Regions from separate parts of the Arthrobacter sp. Ld5 genome, predicted to be linked through region 2. Evidence: riboswitches for the same ligand, from Rfam matches in the RefSeq annotation. Region 2 holds a riboswitch; each other region holds the start of a gene.
The links. Region 2 has a riboswitch for S-adenosylmethionine ahead of ACSGDB_RS11730 (ABC transporter substrate-binding protein). Riboswitches for the same ligand answer to the same signal wherever they lie in the genome.
Positions count from the first base shown of each region.

Region 1 (4,071 bases), on a different contig from region 2:
AGGGCGCCGCCTTCGTGTCGCTTGTTCCGGCCTACAGCGCGGCCTCGATGGCCTCCGTGACCGGCGTCTCACCACTGTTGAACTGGATGGTCTTGTCCACCGTGCCGAGGTTGCCGAGCACGACCGCGGCGACGAGCGCGACATCCTCACGGGCCACCGAGTCCTGCTGCGGCTCGGCCGACACCTCGATCATCCCGGTGCCTGGATCCGTGGTGAGCGCTCCCGGCTGGAGGATGGTCCAGGCGAGCTCCGAGTTGCGCAGGTGCTCATCGGCCGCAGCCTTCGACTCGGCGTAGGGGAAGAAGCTGTTGTCCTCCGGGACACCGTGGTCCTTTCCCGCTCCGAGGTAGGACACCATGACGTAGCGACCCACAGCAGCTTCCTGAGCGGCGTCCATCGAACGGATCGCCGCATCCCGATCCACGGCATACGTCGCTTCGGGACTTCCACCTCCTGCGCCGGCGGACCACACGACGGCGTCGTGACCACGGAACACATCCGCCATCTGCTGCACCGACAGTTCGGAGACGTCGGCCACGACCGGCGTTGCGCCTGCCTGCTCGACGTCGCCGGCATGATCCTGGTTACGGAAGATCGAACTGACCTGATGGCCCTGACTGGTGAGGATCTTCGTGAGGTGCAGTGCTACTTTTCCGTGCCCACCGATGATGGCTACGCGTGACATGGGAACTCCTTCTGTCGATCGACTGAATGCCTTGTCTTCGACGCTAGTCCCCGAACCCTCGCCCTGACCACCTCCGCCCAGGGGTTCTGCCGCGAGCGGAGGCCTATTCCCGCGGATCGTGATCAATGCTCCTGGCGCTCAGGGAACTGACGCGCGCAGCCCTCCGAGAACCATCGGATGCAGAAGGTGGACCAACGGAGCGGACGAACCGACACACGTCAGGGACGGACCGACTGGAGCCGGTACCGCGCACCACGGTGTTCCGCGGGCAACCGGTCGCCCTTCCCGAACAGCTTGTGCCGCAGGGTTCCCTCCGTGTACTCGGTCGGGTAGACACCACGCTTCTGCAGTTCCGGCACGACGAACTCGACGACGTCCTCGAAGGTCCCGGGGGTGATCGCGTAGGCGAGGTTGAAGCCGTCGACGTCGGTCTCCTCGACCCACGCCTGGAGCTCGTCGGCGACCTGCACACCCGAACCGACGAGACGCGGACCGAGCCCGCCGATCCCCGCCGATTCGGCGATGTCCCGCACGGTCCACGGCGAGCCGTCGTCGTTCACCTTCTGGAAGTTCGCGACAGCGGACTGGATGGCGTTGGACTTCACGTTGCCGAGCGGCTCATCCGGATCGTAGGCGGACAGGTCGACGCCGAGCCATCCCGAGACGAGGACGAGCGCTCCCTCATAGCTGACGTACTGCTGGTAGTCGGCATGCTTGGCGTGGGCCTTCTCCTCCGTCTCGTCCGTGATGATGGTGAGCAGCGTGTAGATCCGCACCGAATAGCGATCGCGGCCCTCGGCTTCGACCGCATCCCGGATCTTGCTGACCACACCCTTCAGCGCCTCCTTCGTGGGCGCCGCGACGAACACCGCTTCGGCATTGCCGGCGGCGAACGCGATGCCGCGGGAGGACGCTCCCGCCTGGAAGATGACCGGCGTCCGCTGGGGCGACGGTTCACTGAGGTGGATCCCCGGGACCGTGAAGTAGGTGCCGTCGTGGTCGATGTCGTGGACCTTCGCCGGATCGGTGAAGACACCGGTCTCGCGGTCGCGCACCACGGCGTCGTCCTCCCACGATCCCTCGAGCAGCTTGTAGAGGACCTCGAGGTACTCGTCGGCATGGTCGTAGCGCGCATCGTGCTCGAGTTGATCCTCATGGCCCATGTTGCGGGCAGCCGAGGGCAGGTAGCCGGTCACCACGTTCCATCCGACGCGTCCCTTGGTGAGGTGGTCAAGCGTGGAGAGCCGACGCGCGAAGGGATAGGGGTGCTCGTAGGCCGTACCGGCGGTGACGCCGAACCCGAGGTTCTCGGTGACGAGCGCCATGGCGGAGACGAGCAGGAACGGATCGTTCACCGGCGTCTGCGTCCCCTGCCTCAGCGTGGCCTCGTTGGAACCGCCGTACACGTCGTACGTGCCGAGGACGTCGGCGATGAAGATGCCGTCGAAAACCCCCTTCTCCAGGGTCTTCGCCAGCTCCGCCCAGTAGCTCAGGTCCTTGTAGCGCCAGGACTGGTCCTCGGGGTGGCGCCACAGACCGGGTGACTGGTGTCCTACACAGTTCATGTCGAAGGCGTTGAAGCGGATACGGCGCGGTGGTGTGGGCATGAAGAGTCCTCATGTCGGGGCACTGCCGTGGCGGAAGCGCCATACTTGCCCGCACTGTCCGTGCCGGGCCGAATCCTCACCTGGGGCACCCCACTACAGCGAGAGGGTTGCCGTCCAACGAACCAGGGTTTTGCGTTGGAGCTCTTGATTCTGGTCCCGAGCGTAGGTGGGTCGGCACGCCGTCGTCCACCCGTCGCCGTCACGGAGCGTCATCCGCCGGAGCACTTCCCCACCGCCCCGGGACATGCCCGACGGCGTCACGCGCCCCGCCCGCACCCCGCCCCGCCCGCGCGCCGCCCCGCCACCGCGACGTACCCGACGACGACAAACGACACCTACCCGATGACGGCGCACCGAACCTGCCCGACGACGCGCCACACCTCCATCCACGTGCATGACCACACCATGCAAAGAAAGTATTGCAAAGCTTTCTTTGCAAGTGCACACTGGTGTCATGGAAGAGACGACAGGCAGCACGGAGGGCCCAGCCGACGCCGGCAACCGCGTTCTGGATGGAGCAGCCCTCAAGGCGCTCGCCCATCCCCTCCGGATCCAGCTGCTCGAGGTCCTCTCCAGCTATGGCCCACAGACCGCCAGCAGCATCGGCAAGCGCATCGGGGAATCCAGCGGGTCGACGAGCTACCACCTGCGGCAGCTTGCGCGCCACAGCCTCGTCCGCGAGGTGGATCGCGGCTCCGCCCGGGAAAGGTGGTGGGAACGGCCCCCAGGCTCCCTGACGCTCAGCACCCCGGAGCTGGAGCAGGATCCCACGACCCGGGAAGCCACCCGCCAGGTGAACCGCCAGTTCGAACGCGGCCGTTCCGAAGCCCTCGCGGCCTTCATGGCCGGCGGATGCGAGTCCGTTCCACCCGAATGGGCGGATGCGGCCGTGATCGCGACCATGAACGCCTACCTGACGGCTGACCAGCTCGCTGCACTCACCCATGAGATGACCGGGATCTTGCGCGAGAAACTCGACGCCTACCGCTCCGAACCGGGTGCCTCCGGGACCCGGCCCGTCCAGCTCCACTTCAATGCCTTCCCCCTCATCGATCCCCAGGAGTCGTCATGACCAGCACGCCACTGACCGCCGGATACGTCGTCCTCACTGGACCGCCCCGGGGAGGACTCACGTCACGGGCCCTCATCCGTCTTGGCACCGCGTTCATCACGGCGGGATCCTCTCTCGCCTCGGCTGAGGGGAGCAATGTGGAGTTGTTCCACCGCCACCTCGAGCGCAGGACGGACCTGCGCGCGCTCGCCCACGGCGGCATCCACCTCATCTGACCCGTCGGCTACCGCAGGTAGGACGCTCCATTGACGTCGATCACGGTGCCGCTGACCCACGACGGAGCATCGCTCGCGAGCCAGCCGACCGTCTGCGCCACCTCCTCCGGCGTCGCGACACGGTTGAACGGACTCTGCGCACGCACCGCATCACCCTGCGGACCGTCCAGCACGGTTCTCCCCATGTCTGTCTCGACGAATCCAGGCGCGACGGCGGCGGCGAGGATGCCGTGCGGGGCGAGGGCGACGGCCAGGGACTGGGTCATCGAGTGCAGCGCCGCCTTGCTCGCGCCGTAGGCCGGCGTGACGGGCTCCCCCCGGTACGCACCCCGCGATCCGACACTGACGAGTCGGCCACCCTCCGGGCCGGCCGGCCGGTCGAGGAGATGCCGGGCGACGAGCCAGGCCAGGTTCGCAGGCCCCAGCAGGTTCACCTCCAGCGTGTGGCGCCACGCCTCCTGCCAGTCCTCGAAGGACACGGTGTCGATGGGA
Region 1 is NZ_JBPKBO010000003.1:106,095-110,165, forward strand. Features, by position in the region: gene ACSGDB_RS01790 (SDR family oxidoreductase) at 32-685, opposite strand; gene ACSGDB_RS01795 (LLM class flavin-dependent oxidoreductase) at 904-2,292, opposite strand; SAM riboswitch class IV at 2,329-2,442, opposite strand; gene ACSGDB_RS01800 (helix-turn-helix domain-containing protein) at 2,747-3,364, shown strand; gene ACSGDB_RS01805 (hypothetical protein) at 3,361-3,579, shown strand; gene ACSGDB_RS01810 (SDR family NAD(P)-dependent oxidoreductase) at 3,588-4,071, opposite strand, start outside.
Region 1: another riboswitch for S-adenosylmethionine. It lies ahead of ACSGDB_RS01795 (LLM class flavin-dependent oxidoreductase); the one in region 2 lies ahead of ACSGDB_RS11730 (ABC transporter substrate-binding protein).

Region 2 (4,071 bases):
TTCGCGGTCGCCAGCACCTCCCCCGAACGCTTCCTGAAGCTCGGCCAGGACGGCTTCATGCGGGCGGAGCCCATCAAGGGCACGCGCGGGCGGTCGGCGGACCCGGCGGAGGACGCCGCCCTGCTCGAGGACCTGCGGACCTCGGCGAAGGACCGCGCGGAGAACATCATGATCGTGGACCTGCTCCGCAACGACCTCTCGCACCATGCGCTCCCGGGCTCGGTCACCGTGAGCAGGCTGTGCGCGATCGAGTCCTACGCCACGGTGCACCAGATGGTGAGCAGCATCGACGCCCGCCTGCGGCCGGGCAGCGCGCGGGCCGGCGTGATCGGATCCGCGTTCCCGGCCGGGTCGATGACGGGCGCGCCGAAGATCAGCACCATGGCCATCCTCGACCGCCTGGAGCAGGCCCCGCGCGGCCCCTACTCGGGCGCTGCCGGGTACTTCAGCCTGACCGGCGCCACGGATCTCGCCGTCGTCATCCGGACCCTCGTGCTGGCGGAGGACGGCGACGCCACGCGCCTCACGCTCGGCGTCGGCGGGGCGATCACCGCCGACTCGGACCCGGCCGAGGAGTGGGCCGAGGTGCGCACGAAGACGCGCGGGGTCCTCTCCGCCCTGGGATCGGACTTCCCGGCCTGACGGCGGCCCCGACCCGGGGCACCTGCACACCCCGCGCGCGCAGACCCGGGGCAACGGCCCGAACCCGCGGGGGCTGTCCCCCGGCTCTGGTCACCCGCCGCGGCGACCCCGACCCGGCGGCGGCACGCCCGGGCGCCGACGGCTACGCTGAGGCCCATGACTGTTCTTGTGTTCCTGGACCCGGCCCATGACGACGGGAGGGTGGTCGACGCGTCCGAGCCGCAACTGATGGCCACCGACCTCGGCGCCACCCGCGGGGACGGCCTGTTCGAATCCCTGCTCGCCGTCGACGGGGTGCCGCGCAAGGAGCAGGCGCACCTGGACCGCCTCGCGGGGTCGGCCGCCGCGCTGGATCTCGCGGTCCCGGACGCCGGAGCCTGGAGCCGCGCGATCCGCACGGGCCTGCGCGAGTTCGCGGCGACGGACCCCGACGAGCGGAACGCCGTCGTGAAGTTGATCGCCACGCGCGGCGTGGAGGGCGCAGGACGGGCCACGGCCTGGGTGCAGGTGTCCCGCGTGCCGGAGGCCACCCTCCGCCAGCGCGAGACGGGCCTGAACGTCCTCTTCCTCGAGCGCGGCTACGACAGCACCGTCGCCCAGCGGGCGCCCTGGCTGCTGATGGGCGCCAAGACCCTCTCCTACGCGGTCAACATGGCCGCCGTCCGCTACGCGAAGGCGCACGGGGCCGACGACGTCATCTTCACCTCCTCCGACGGCAAGGTGCTGGAGGGCCCGACGTCGACCGTCCTCCTCGCCTACGACCGTGACGGCCGGAAGACGCTCCTGACGCCGCAGCTCGAGAGCGGGATCCTCGCCGGGACCTCGCAGAGCGCCCTGTTCGCCGCGGCGAAGGAGCAGGGCTGGGAGCTCGGCTACGGACCCCTGGAACCGCGCGACCTCCTGGAGGCGGACGCCGTGTGGCTGATCTCGAGCATCCGGCTCCTCGCCCCGGTGCTCTCGCTGGACGGCCAGGAGCTCCGCACCTCGAGCGCCCTGACCGCCGAACTCGCCGGCCTCGTGGACCGTTTCGTGTAATCTCCGCCACAAAACGGCCCTCCGGGGCCCTTCTGCTACGTCAAGCGTCGATTTCCGGCCCGTCCCGTTTTGACCCGGCGCTTCGTGCTGCCCTAGCGTTTTGCCTGCAATCAAGAGTTCCAGCCCTCGGCCCTGGCCGGCTGGACAGCAACCCTCTCCCGTAGTGGGGTGCTCCAGGTGAAGATTCGGCCGCCGGGACAAGTCCCCCGGTTGGCAAGTACGGCGTCGTGCGGCCTGTCCCGGACCATTCCCCGGTGACGGCACCCGTACCCGCGCACAGTCCAGAACAGTGAGCGTGTCACCCAGCAGCCTGTCCCCCGCCGCGACCCGGCACCCCCGCACCATCCCCGTTCTCCGCGCCCTCCCCGGCCCGGCACCCCGAAGGACACCATGAACATCTCCCGCAAGGTCCTGGCGGCATTCGCCGTCCCCTTCCTCGCCCTGACCGTCTCCTGCGGCAGCGGCAGCAGCGAGCCCACCGAGGCCACCGACGCCCTGGCCGGCAGCGACCAGCAGTCGCTGGACCAGTACACGACCGACACCACGACGCCGATCGACGAGATCGACACGTCCGAGCTCGGCCTCATCACCGACGGCACCCTGCGTGTCGGCACGCTCTCCGACGCCCCGCCGAACATCTTCCTCGAGGACGGTGTCTTCACCGGCTACGACAACGAACTGCTGCGCGCCATCGGCGACAAGCTGGGCCTCGAGGTCGAGTTCGCGTCCACGGACTTCTCCGCGCTCCTGGCCCAGGTGCAGAACAAGCAGTTCGACGTCGGATCCTCCTCGATCTCCACCACCGCCGAGCGCCGCGAGAACGTGGGCTTCAGCAACGGCTACGACTTCGGCTACATGGCCGTCGTCACGAAGAACGGCTCCTCCGTGACGGGCTTCGACTCCCTCTCGGAGAGCACCCGCATCGGCGTCGTCCAGGGCACCGTCCAGGACGACTACGTCTCCAACACCCTCGGCCTCGAGCCCGTGCGCTTCCCCGACTACAACACCGTCTACGCGAACGTGAAGAACGGCCAGGTGGACGCCTGGGTGGCCCCGTCGCAGCAGGCCACCGGCCAGGTGAAGGACGGCGACGACACCACGATCGCCGAGACCATCATCAACACCGAGAACTTCACCGCGTACGCCGTGAACAGCGACAACCAGCCGCTCATCGACGCCCTCAACGCCGGCCTGGACGCCGTCGTCGCCGACGGCACGTGGACCGAGCTCACGCAGGAGTGGTACCCCGAGCGCGAGATGCCCTCCGACTGGAAGCCCGGCAGCAAAGCCGTGGACGTAAAGTAGCGGTCCCTGCATGGATGCCCTCGAACAGCTCGGTAGGACCTTCTTCGACTGGGAGGCGATGGCGGCCGTCCTGCCGGACCTCCTGACCGTCGGACTGCCGAACACGCTGCTGCTCGCCCTCGCCTCGGGGATCATCGGCACCGTCGTCGGCATGATCCTCGCCGTCATGGGGATCTCCCGCAACCGCGTGCTGCGGTGGATCGCCCGCGTCTACACGGACATCTTCCGCGGCCTGCCCGCCGTCGTGATCATCCTGCTCATCGGCCTCGGGCTCGGCCCGGTCCTCCGGGAGATCACCGGCAGCACGAGCCCGTACCCGCTGGGCATCCTCGCCCTGTCGCTGATCGCGTCCGCCTACATCGGCGAGATCTTCCGCTCCGGGATCCAGAGCGTGGAGAAGGGACAGCTGGAGGCCTCGCGTGCCCTCGGCTTCAGCTACAACGCGTCGATGCAGCTGGTCGTGATCCCGCAGGGCGTGCGGCGCGTGCTGCCCGCCCTGGTCAACCAGTTCATCTCGCTCATCAAGGAGTCCTCGCTCATCTACTTCATCGGCCTCGTCGCCAGTGAACGCGAGCTCTTCCGGGTGGGCAACGACGCCGCGAGCAACACCGGCAACCTGTCACCGCTCATCGCCGCCGGCGTGCTGTACCTGTGCCTGACCATCCCGCTCACGCACCTGGTCAACTTCATCGACAACCGGCTCCGCGTGGGCAAGCAGCAGAAGCCCGAACCGGACGAACTGGCCGCACCGATCGGCGAAGGAGCAAAGGCGTGAAGACCATCGACTCGGGCACCCTGACGGGCAGGAACCTGCACCTGTCCTTCGGCTCCAACCACGTGCTGCGCGGCATCGACCTGCACGTGGAACGGGGCACGACGGCGTCGGTCATCGGACCCTCCGGATCCGGCAAGTCGACCCTCCTGCGCGTCCTGAACCGGCTGATCGAACCGGACCGCGGGGACATCCTGCTGGACGGCCGGTCCGTCCTGAAGGACAACCCGGACGAGCTGCGCCGGCGCATCGGCATGGTGTTCCAGCAGTTCAACCTGTTCCCGCACAAGACCGTGCTGGACAACGTCTCGCTGGCC
Region 2 is NZ_JBPKBO010000022.1:192,758-196,828, reverse strand. Features, by position in the region: gene ACSGDB_RS11740 (chorismate-binding protein) at 1-642, shown strand, start outside; gene ACSGDB_RS11735 (aminodeoxychorismate lyase) at 799-1,677, shown strand; SAM riboswitch class IV at 1,786-1,903, shown strand; gene ACSGDB_RS11730 (ABC transporter substrate-binding protein) at 2,068-2,982, shown strand; gene ACSGDB_RS11725 (amino acid ABC transporter permease) at 2,993-3,757, shown strand; gene ACSGDB_RS11720 (amino acid ABC transporter ATP-binding protein) at 3,754-4,071, shown strand, end outside.

Region 3 (4,071 bases), on a different contig from region 2:
TCATCCGCCTGCGGGAGCTCGGCTGGTCCACGCCTGCGATCATCGTCACGAGCGCCCTCATCCGGGGCAGCTACCACCTCTACCAGGGGTTCGGCCCGTTCATCGGGAACGTCCTGATGGGCCTGCTCTTCACCTGGTTCTACACGCGGACGCGGCGGGTCCTGCCGCTCGTGATCGCGCACGCGCTGATCGACATCACGGGATTCGTCGGCTACGCGCTGCTGGGGCCGGCCCTGGGGATCGGCGCGTGAGTCGGCGGGCATGACCCCGCCGGCGCCGATTGCGCACGAGAACCATGACTAAATTGTCGGTCCGGCGCGGGCTTACGCTGGTGGCATCCAGCACGACGGCGGCCCGAGGGCCGTCCCTCGGATCAGCCAGGAGGAATCATGACCGACATGATCAGCGTCACGGACAGCCCCAGCGTCACCGAGTGCAGCGTCCGCGCCTGCTCGTTCAACCACGACGGCTGCAACGCCGTCGCCATCACGGTGGCCGGCAGCGAGGAGCACGCGTCCTGCGCCACGTTCGTCGACACCTCCGTCAGCGGGGGGCTGCCGAAGGTCATCGCCCACGTGGGTGCCTGCCAGCGCTCCGAGTGCAGGTACAACCACGACCTGCTCTGCGGGGCGCCGGCCATCCAGGTGGGTCCCGGCGCGGACGCCGCCGACTGCCTCACCTACACGCGCGCCTGAGGCGTGCGGGAACCGACGGTCAGATCTCGACGCGTCCGTTGTCGGTCTCGAACGTCACCGACATGACGCCGGGCGTCCCGTTGGGGGCGATCCACTGCACCTGGACGTCGTCGAGGGTCTTCTCCACGTCCGTCCCGAGCCAGTCGGTCACGCGCTCCGAGGAGCCGGCGATGGTGAGGCAGTCCAGCTTCACCGAGGCCGGGCGGGCCTTGGAGGGGTGGAGGTCCTCGGTGCCGTCGTCCCAGCGGAGGAGGTAGGGGACCTGGGGGTCGGCGATGAGCCCCTTGATGCCGATCTGCTGCCAGGTGAGCTCCTGGCCGTCCGGGAACTTGCGGTTGCCGGGCACGGAACTGCGGCCGAGGCGCTCCTCGAACGGCGCGAGGTCGTCCACGGCGACGCACCAGCCCATCCAGCCACCGCCGGCTTCGGAGCGTGCACGGACGGCCTGGCCGAACGGGGCCTTGTCCGACGCCGGGTGGTTCAGCACCTCGACGACCTCCAGGTACTGGCCGTTGACCAGGGGGAAGATCATGTTGCGGGTGCCGAAGCGGGGGTGCACACCACCCTTCACCGGCTCCACGCCGAGCTTGGCCGAGATCCGTTCGGCCGTCGCGGCAAGTCCATCGGGTTCGCAGGCATAAGATACATGGTCCAGACGCATGCGGCTATCTTGGCACTAAGTGATGTGCGTCTCGACTAAGGCTTGCCTTACTCCCGGGCGGGTGTCCTTCGACCGGATCGGGAGCGTGCCCACGGGCGGCTTCATGGAGGGTCACACGCTTGCCGGATCCCCTCCGGATCGGCTTTCATGAAGGCAGGTCATGAGTGCCAGCACACAGCCCCGGCTTGCTGGCCGGCAACCCTCCAACCGCGGTGGGGTGCCCCGGGTGAAGACCAGGTCCGGCGTCCCATCGGCGCCGTTCAAGCGCGGGCTCCTGCGGGTCCGGTCTTCCCGAGCGGCACCGGCGGGAGCCGGACAGGCGGAGCCCCTGATCAGAGGGAGCGCCATGTCCAACGATTGGTCCTTCGAGACACGCCAGATCCACGCCGGCCAGGTGCCGGACCCGACCACGGGGGCGCGCGCGCTCCCCATCTACCAGACGTCGTCGTTCGTCTTCCCGAGCGCGGAGAGCGCCGCGAACCGGTTCTCCCTGACGGAACTCGCGCCCATCTACACCCGGATCGGCAACCCGACCCAGGAGGTCGTCGAGACCCGCATCGCGAGCCTCGAGGGCGGCGTCGGTGCCCTGCTGCTGGCCTCCGGACAGGCCGCGAGCACCTTCGCGGTGCTGAACATCGCGGAGGCCGGGGACCACATCGTGGCCAGCCCCAGTCTCTACGGCGGCACCTACAACCTGTTCAGGCACACGCTGAAGAAGTACGGGATCGAGACCACGTTCGTCGAGGACCCCGACGACCTCGACCAGTGGCGCGCGGCGCTCCGGCCGAACACCAAGCTCTTCTTCGGTGAGGTGGTCTCCAACCCGCGGCAGGACGTCCTCGACATCGAGGGGGTCAGCGCGGTCGCCCACGAGTACGGCATCCCCCTGATCGTCGACAACACGCTGGCCTCGCCGTATCTCATCCGGCCCATCGAATGGGGTGCGGACATCGTGGTGCACTCGGCCACCAAGTACCTCGGCGGGCACGGCAACGCCATCGCCGGGGTGATCGTGGACTCCGGGACCTTCGACTTCGCGCAGCACCCCGAACGGTTCCCGGGCTTCAACACGCCGGACGAGAGCTACCAGGGGCTCGTGTACGCCCGCGACCTCGGGGTGGGCAGCGCGCTCGGCGCCAACCTCGCGTACATCCTCAAGGCCCGCGTCCAGCTGCTCCGCGACCTCGGCTCGGCCGTCTCCCCGTTCAACGCCTTCCTGATCGCCCAGGGACTGGAGACCCTGAGCCTGCGCATGGAGCGCCACGTGCAGAACGCGCAGGCGGTCGCCGAGTGGCTGGAGGGGCACGACGACGTCGAGCGTGTCACCTACGCCGGCCTCCCCTCGAGCCCCTGGTACAACCGCGGGCGGAAGTACGGACCGGACGGCACCGGAGCGATCGTGAGCTTCGACATCGTCGGGGGACTGGAGGCGGGGAAACGCTTCGTCGACGGGCTCGAGCTGCACTCGCACGTCGCGAACGTGGGCGACGTCCGTTCGCTCGTCATCCACCCGGCGTCGACGACGCACAGCCAGCTGGGAGCGGAGGCGCAGCTCGCCGCCGGTGTGCGGCCAGGCCTGGTGCGGCTGTCCGTCGGGCTCGAGAACATCGCCGACATCCTGGCGGACCTCGATGCCGGCTTCCGCGCCGCCAAGGAGGCCTGAGGGTTGGTGACCACGTACCCTCCTGCTCCGCTGCCCGCCCCGACCCACGACGCACTCGCGGACGGGGACGGGCTGCTCCGCACCGCCTCCATCGGGCCGCTGGTCCTCGAGACCGGGGGTGAGCTGCCCGACGTCCAGCTGGCGTTCGAGACGTGGGGCCGGCTCGACCGGGACGGCTCCAACGCGGTCCTGGTGCAGCATGCCCTGACCGGCAGCTCGCACGTCGCCCGGGGCGCGTCGGAGGAGGACGGCTGGTGGGACTCCCTCGTGGGTCCCGGCCGCACGGTGGACACGGACCGCTACTTCGTGGTGTCCGTCAACATGCTGGGCGGCTGCTACGGCTCCACGGGCCCGGCCAGTCCCGCCCCCGACGGGGCGCCCTGGGGTGCACGGTTCCCCTTCGTCACCATCCGGGACGCCGTCCGCGCGGAGAGCCTGCTCGCCGATCAGCTCGGCATCCGGCGCTGGCACTCCGTGCTGGGAGGGTCGATGGGCGGCGCCCGGGCCCTCGAATGGGCCCTGATGTTCCCGCGCCGCGTGGAGCGGTGCGCCGTCATCGCCTGCACCGCCGCCAGTTCGGCCGAACAGATAGCGTTCGCCCAGGCACAGCTGCAGGCCATCCGGCTCGACCCCGCCTACCGCGGCGGCGACTACTACGACGGCCCCCCGCCGGAGGCGGGCCTCGGCGTGGCACGGCGGATCGCGCACATCACCTACCGTGCGGAGCAGGAGCTCGAGGGACGCTTCGGGCGGGCGGAGCAGGACGCGGAGCAGCCCCTCGGGGCCGTCCTGCCCGCCGATCGCGGGCGCTACCGGGTGGAGAGCTACCTCGACCACCAGGCCGACAAACTCGTGGACCGGTTCGACGCGAACAGCTACGTGATCCTCACCGAGGCGCTCATGAGCCACGACGCGGCGCGCGGCCGCGGGAGTCTGGAGGACGTCCTGGGGGAGGCGACGTCCGAATTCTTCATCGCCGCGGTGGACAGCGACCGCCTGTACTTCCCGTGGCAGTCGCACCGGCTGGCAGCCTGCCTGCCCGGCGACGTCCC
Region 3 is NZ_JBPKBO010000005.1:164,670-168,740, reverse strand. Features, by position in the region: gene ACSGDB_RS03350 (CPBP family intramembrane glutamic endopeptidase) at 1-251, shown strand, start outside; gene ACSGDB_RS03345 (DUF1540 domain-containing protein) at 390-695, shown strand; gene ACSGDB_RS03340 (VOC family protein) at 715-1,356, opposite strand; SAM riboswitch class IV at 1,513-1,629, shown strand; gene ACSGDB_RS03335 (bifunctional o-acetylhomoserine/o-acetylserine sulfhydrylase) at 1,703-3,019, shown strand; gene metX (homoserine O-acetyltransferase MetX) at 3,026-4,071, shown strand, end outside.
Region 3: another riboswitch for S-adenosylmethionine. It lies ahead of ACSGDB_RS03335 (bifunctional o-acetylhomoserine/o-acetylserine sulfhydrylase); the one in region 2 lies ahead of ACSGDB_RS11730 (ABC transporter substrate-binding protein).

Region 4 (4,071 bases), on a different contig from region 2:
GGAGGCCGTCGCTGCGGTGTCCGCCGCCACCGGGCTGCAGTTCATCGACGACGGCGCGACCACGGAGGCGCCGAGCGAGGACCGCGACCTGTACCAACCGGAGCTCTACGGGAAGACCTGGGTGCCGGTACTGATCACCTGGACCAGCGAGGCCGAGATTCCAAGACTCGCCGGCGACATCGCGGGGCTGGGCGGCAGCGACTACGCCCAGACGCCCGGGCAGCCGCTGGTATACGTGGGTGGGCAGGTGCAACTCGATGCGCCGGACGCCGTCGAGTCGCTCCGCTACCCGGACGGGCGCGCGTACCTGAGGGCGACGATCATGCACGAACTCGCACACGTGGTCGGACTCGACCATGTGGATGACCCCGGCCAACTGATGTACGAGCAGAACGTGGGACGGGTCTCGTTCGGTGAGGGCGATCTTGCCGGACTCGCACTCCTCGGCTCAGGACCGTGCGCGCCCGGACTCTAGCGCGTGGCGATCCTGATCGACGGAGGATCACGAGGCACACGTGCCACACATGTTCCAGAGGAAGCGCATCTCACGCGCGGAAATTTGCTAAACAACCGAGGAAAAGCCCGCCGCACCCCGCCGACGACGTAAATTAGGCAGATGAGCAATGATGCCCTCCCGACAGCCGTCCGACCGTTCGACCCGGACGGCGGCAGCGAACAGTCTGCCGAGGCACTCGAGGCGCTCATTGCCACGGTCGAGAGGGAAGTCGCCGAACTCCAGTTCACCCGCTTCACGAACGACGACGCCGTCGCGCTGGGGCAGTTGATCGTCCAGCTGGGTGCAGGACGCAACCTGCCGATAGCCGTGTGCATCCGACGTCCGGACCACATCCTCTTCCGGGCTGCGCTCGACGGGACCACCCCGGACAACGACTACTGGCTCGACGCGAAGAGCCGGACGGCCGAACGCTACCTGGTTCCCTCGCTGCTCGTCGGCCTGCGCGGGCGCCGGAACGGCGGGCGGGTGGAGGACGATCCCCTGTTCGATACGACGCAGTTCGCGGCACATGGCGGCTCCTTCCCGCTCTACATCCAGGGCGTGGGGCCGGTCGCGACGGTCACCGTCTCCGGCCTTCCGCAGCTCGAGGACCACAAGCTCGTCGTCGAGGCGCTCCGGACCTTCCACGCGGCCGCCGGCCTGTAGCTCGCCGGGCGCCGTCGTGCCGTCAGGGCATGCCCCGCATATCCCCGGGTGACGCCGCGTGACCGAATGTGACGGGCGCCGCTGGCGGACCGGCGTCCCCGTGCGCTTAGCTGGAGCCGTAACCATCCCGAGCGGCCGAGAGACCTGGATCGACGACGCCGCAGCAACCTCCCCCGCGTAGCAACGGGGAACGGTGCTACTGCCAGGACCGATGGAGAAGCTACACGCTTTCGTTGGTCGGCCCGTGCGTGCTCCTCCACGCCCGGGTAACCGCTGGCGACCCTGTATCAGCCCTCCATCGGGCGATGATTCAGGAGCCCCGTGTGAGAACAGCAAGCACCAGCACACCCCCACCCACCCGCCGATCCACACCCCGCGGCGTCGTCCTGCTCGCCGCGGCGGCGGCAGTGGCACTCACCGCCAGCGGCTGCGGAGGGACGGCGGCCGCGAGCGAGGACGACACCTTCGTCTTCGCCACCGGCAAGGACATCTCCTGCCTCGATCCCCACGTCAACGGGGACATGCCACAGGCGTCCATCGCCGCGAACTACCTTGACTCCCTGGTCTCGCAGGACAAGGAGGGCCGGATCCACCCGTGGCTGGCCACGGACTGGTCGGTGTCCGACGACGGCCTCACCTACACCTTCACGATGCGCGACGACGTCCACTTCACCGACGGCACCCGGCTCACCGCGGAGGCAGTCAAGGCCAACCTCGACCACATGGTCGACCCGGATACGCAGTCGGGGACGGCCGGCGGCTACCTCAAGCCCTATGTCGGTACGGAGGTCGTGGACGAGACCACGGCCGTCGTCACCCTCAACCGCCCGTACGCGGCGTTCCTCGAGGTGCTCGCGCAGCCCTTCCTCGGCATCGAATCGCCGGAGGCGCTCGAACGCCCGCAGGCCGAGAACTGCAACGCACCCGTGGGGACCGGCCCCTACAAGATCGTCGACTACGTACCGCAGTCCAGGGTCAGCCTCGTCCGTAACGAGGACTACAACTCAGCCCCGCCCTACGCGCAGCACCAGGGTCCGGCGCACATCGAGAAGATCGAGTGGCGGATCGTCCCGGAGGACTCCACGCGTTACGGGCTGCTCCGGGCCGGCCAGGTGGACGCCCTGGACCTCATGCCGTCCGTCCACTTCGACGAGGCGGAGGCCGACCCGCACGTGGAGCTCATCCTGCAGGACCGGCCCGGCAACCCGACGAACCTGATCCTCAACACGACGCGCGCACCGTTCGACGATCTCGCGGTCAGGAAGGCGTTCCTGCACAGCGCCTACCTCGACGCCGGCATCGACAGCGTCTACTTCGGCACGGTGACCCGAGCCGGCGGACCGCTGAGCTCCACCACGGGGTTCTACTCCCCCGACTTCGAGCACGTCTACGATCCGGACCCGGAGAAGGCCGCACGTCTCCTGGACGGGGCCGGCTGGACGGAGCGCGACGACGAGGGCTTCCGCATCAAGGACGGCGAGCGCCTGACCGTTCACTTCCCCTACACACCGGGCGCGTGGCCCACCGCGCATCAGGCGCTCGTGACGCAGATCCAGGCGACGGCGAAGAAGGCCGGTTTCGAGGTGCTCATCGAGAACGGCGACGGTGCAACCGTCAGCGAACTCGGCAACACCTTCGACTACGACCTCCGCGCCGACTACTGGAACACCAACACGGCCGACGTCCTGAGAATCGTCTTCTCCTCCGAGTACACCGAATCGGCGGGTTTCGTGCCCAACGGATCCGGTTTCCGCAACCCCGAGCTCGATGGCATCCTCAACGACGCCCTCGCCACCGACGACCCCGCCGAACGCGGGGACCTCTACTACCGGGCGCAGCGGATCGTCAGCGACAACGCGCTGCAACTGCCCCTCTACAACCAGGCCAGCCAGGTGGCGCTCCGGAGCGACCGCTACCGGAACCTCACCCTCGAGCCGAGCCTGTCCCTCCCCTACCTCTACGACGTCACGGCGGTGGATTCCGAATGAGTACCCGATCCCTCGATTCCCTCAGCGCCGCAGCCCGCACGACGGCGACCGCCGGCCCCGCCGGCAAGGTCGTCGCGAAGCGGGCGGCCGGCAGCCTCTTCGTCCTCTGGGCGGCCGTGACCCTCACCTTCTTCGTCCTGCGCCTCACGCCGGGCGATCCCGTCACGGCGATCCTCGGCGGTGCGGGCTCCTCACCGTCCGCGGCTACGGTCGCGGCGGTCCGCGCGGAGTACGGGCTCGACCAGCCCGTACTCGTGCAGTACCTCTCCTATCTGGGACATCTCGTCCGCGGCGACTTCGGCGTCTCGTACATCTTCAAGGTCCCGGTCCTGGAGATCATCGGGCCGCAGATCCTGCCCACGCTGCAGCTCGCCGGGCTGGCCCTGGTCTTCGCGTGGGTGATCGCCCTCGCGTTCACCCTCCTCACCGTGGGGCGCGGGCGCGTGCTCGACGGCGCCGGCCGCGCCGTCGAGGTGCTCTTCGCCTCCCTCCCTCAGTTCTGGGTGGGCATCATGCTCGCGGTGGTCTTCGCCGTCACCCTCGGCTGGTTCCCGGTGGCGGGCAATGACGGCTTCCGGTCGCTCGTGCTGCCGGCGCTCTCGCTCGCGATCCCCCTGGCCGGGTTCATCGCCCAGGTCACCCGCTCCTCGTTCGAGGACGCCCTTGCGCAGCCGTTCGTCCTCAGTGCCCGGGCCCGCGGCCTGAGCGACACCGCCGTCCGGCTCACCCACGCCCTCCGGCATGCGATCCTCCCCGGCCTCACGCTCTCCGCCTGGGCGGTGGGCTCGCTCGTCAGTTCCGCCGTCGTCGCGGAGATCATCTTCGCCCGTCCCGGCCTCGGCAGGTCGCTCGTGGACGCCATCGTGAACCGCGACCTGCCCATCACCCTCGCCGTGGTGGTCATCATCGCCGCGGTCTACA
Region 4 is NZ_JBPKBO010000003.1:95,550-99,620, forward strand. Features, by position in the region: gene ACSGDB_RS01750 (matrixin family metalloprotease) at 1-475, shown strand, start outside; gene ACSGDB_RS01755 (heme-degrading domain-containing protein) at 617-1,162, shown strand; SAM riboswitch class I at 1,282-1,380, shown strand; gene ACSGDB_RS01760 (ABC transporter substrate-binding protein) at 1,486-3,150, shown strand; gene ACSGDB_RS01765 (ABC transporter permease) at 3,147-4,071, shown strand, end outside.
Region 4: another riboswitch for S-adenosylmethionine. It lies ahead of ACSGDB_RS01760 (ABC transporter substrate-binding protein); the one in region 2 lies ahead of ACSGDB_RS11730 (ABC transporter substrate-binding protein).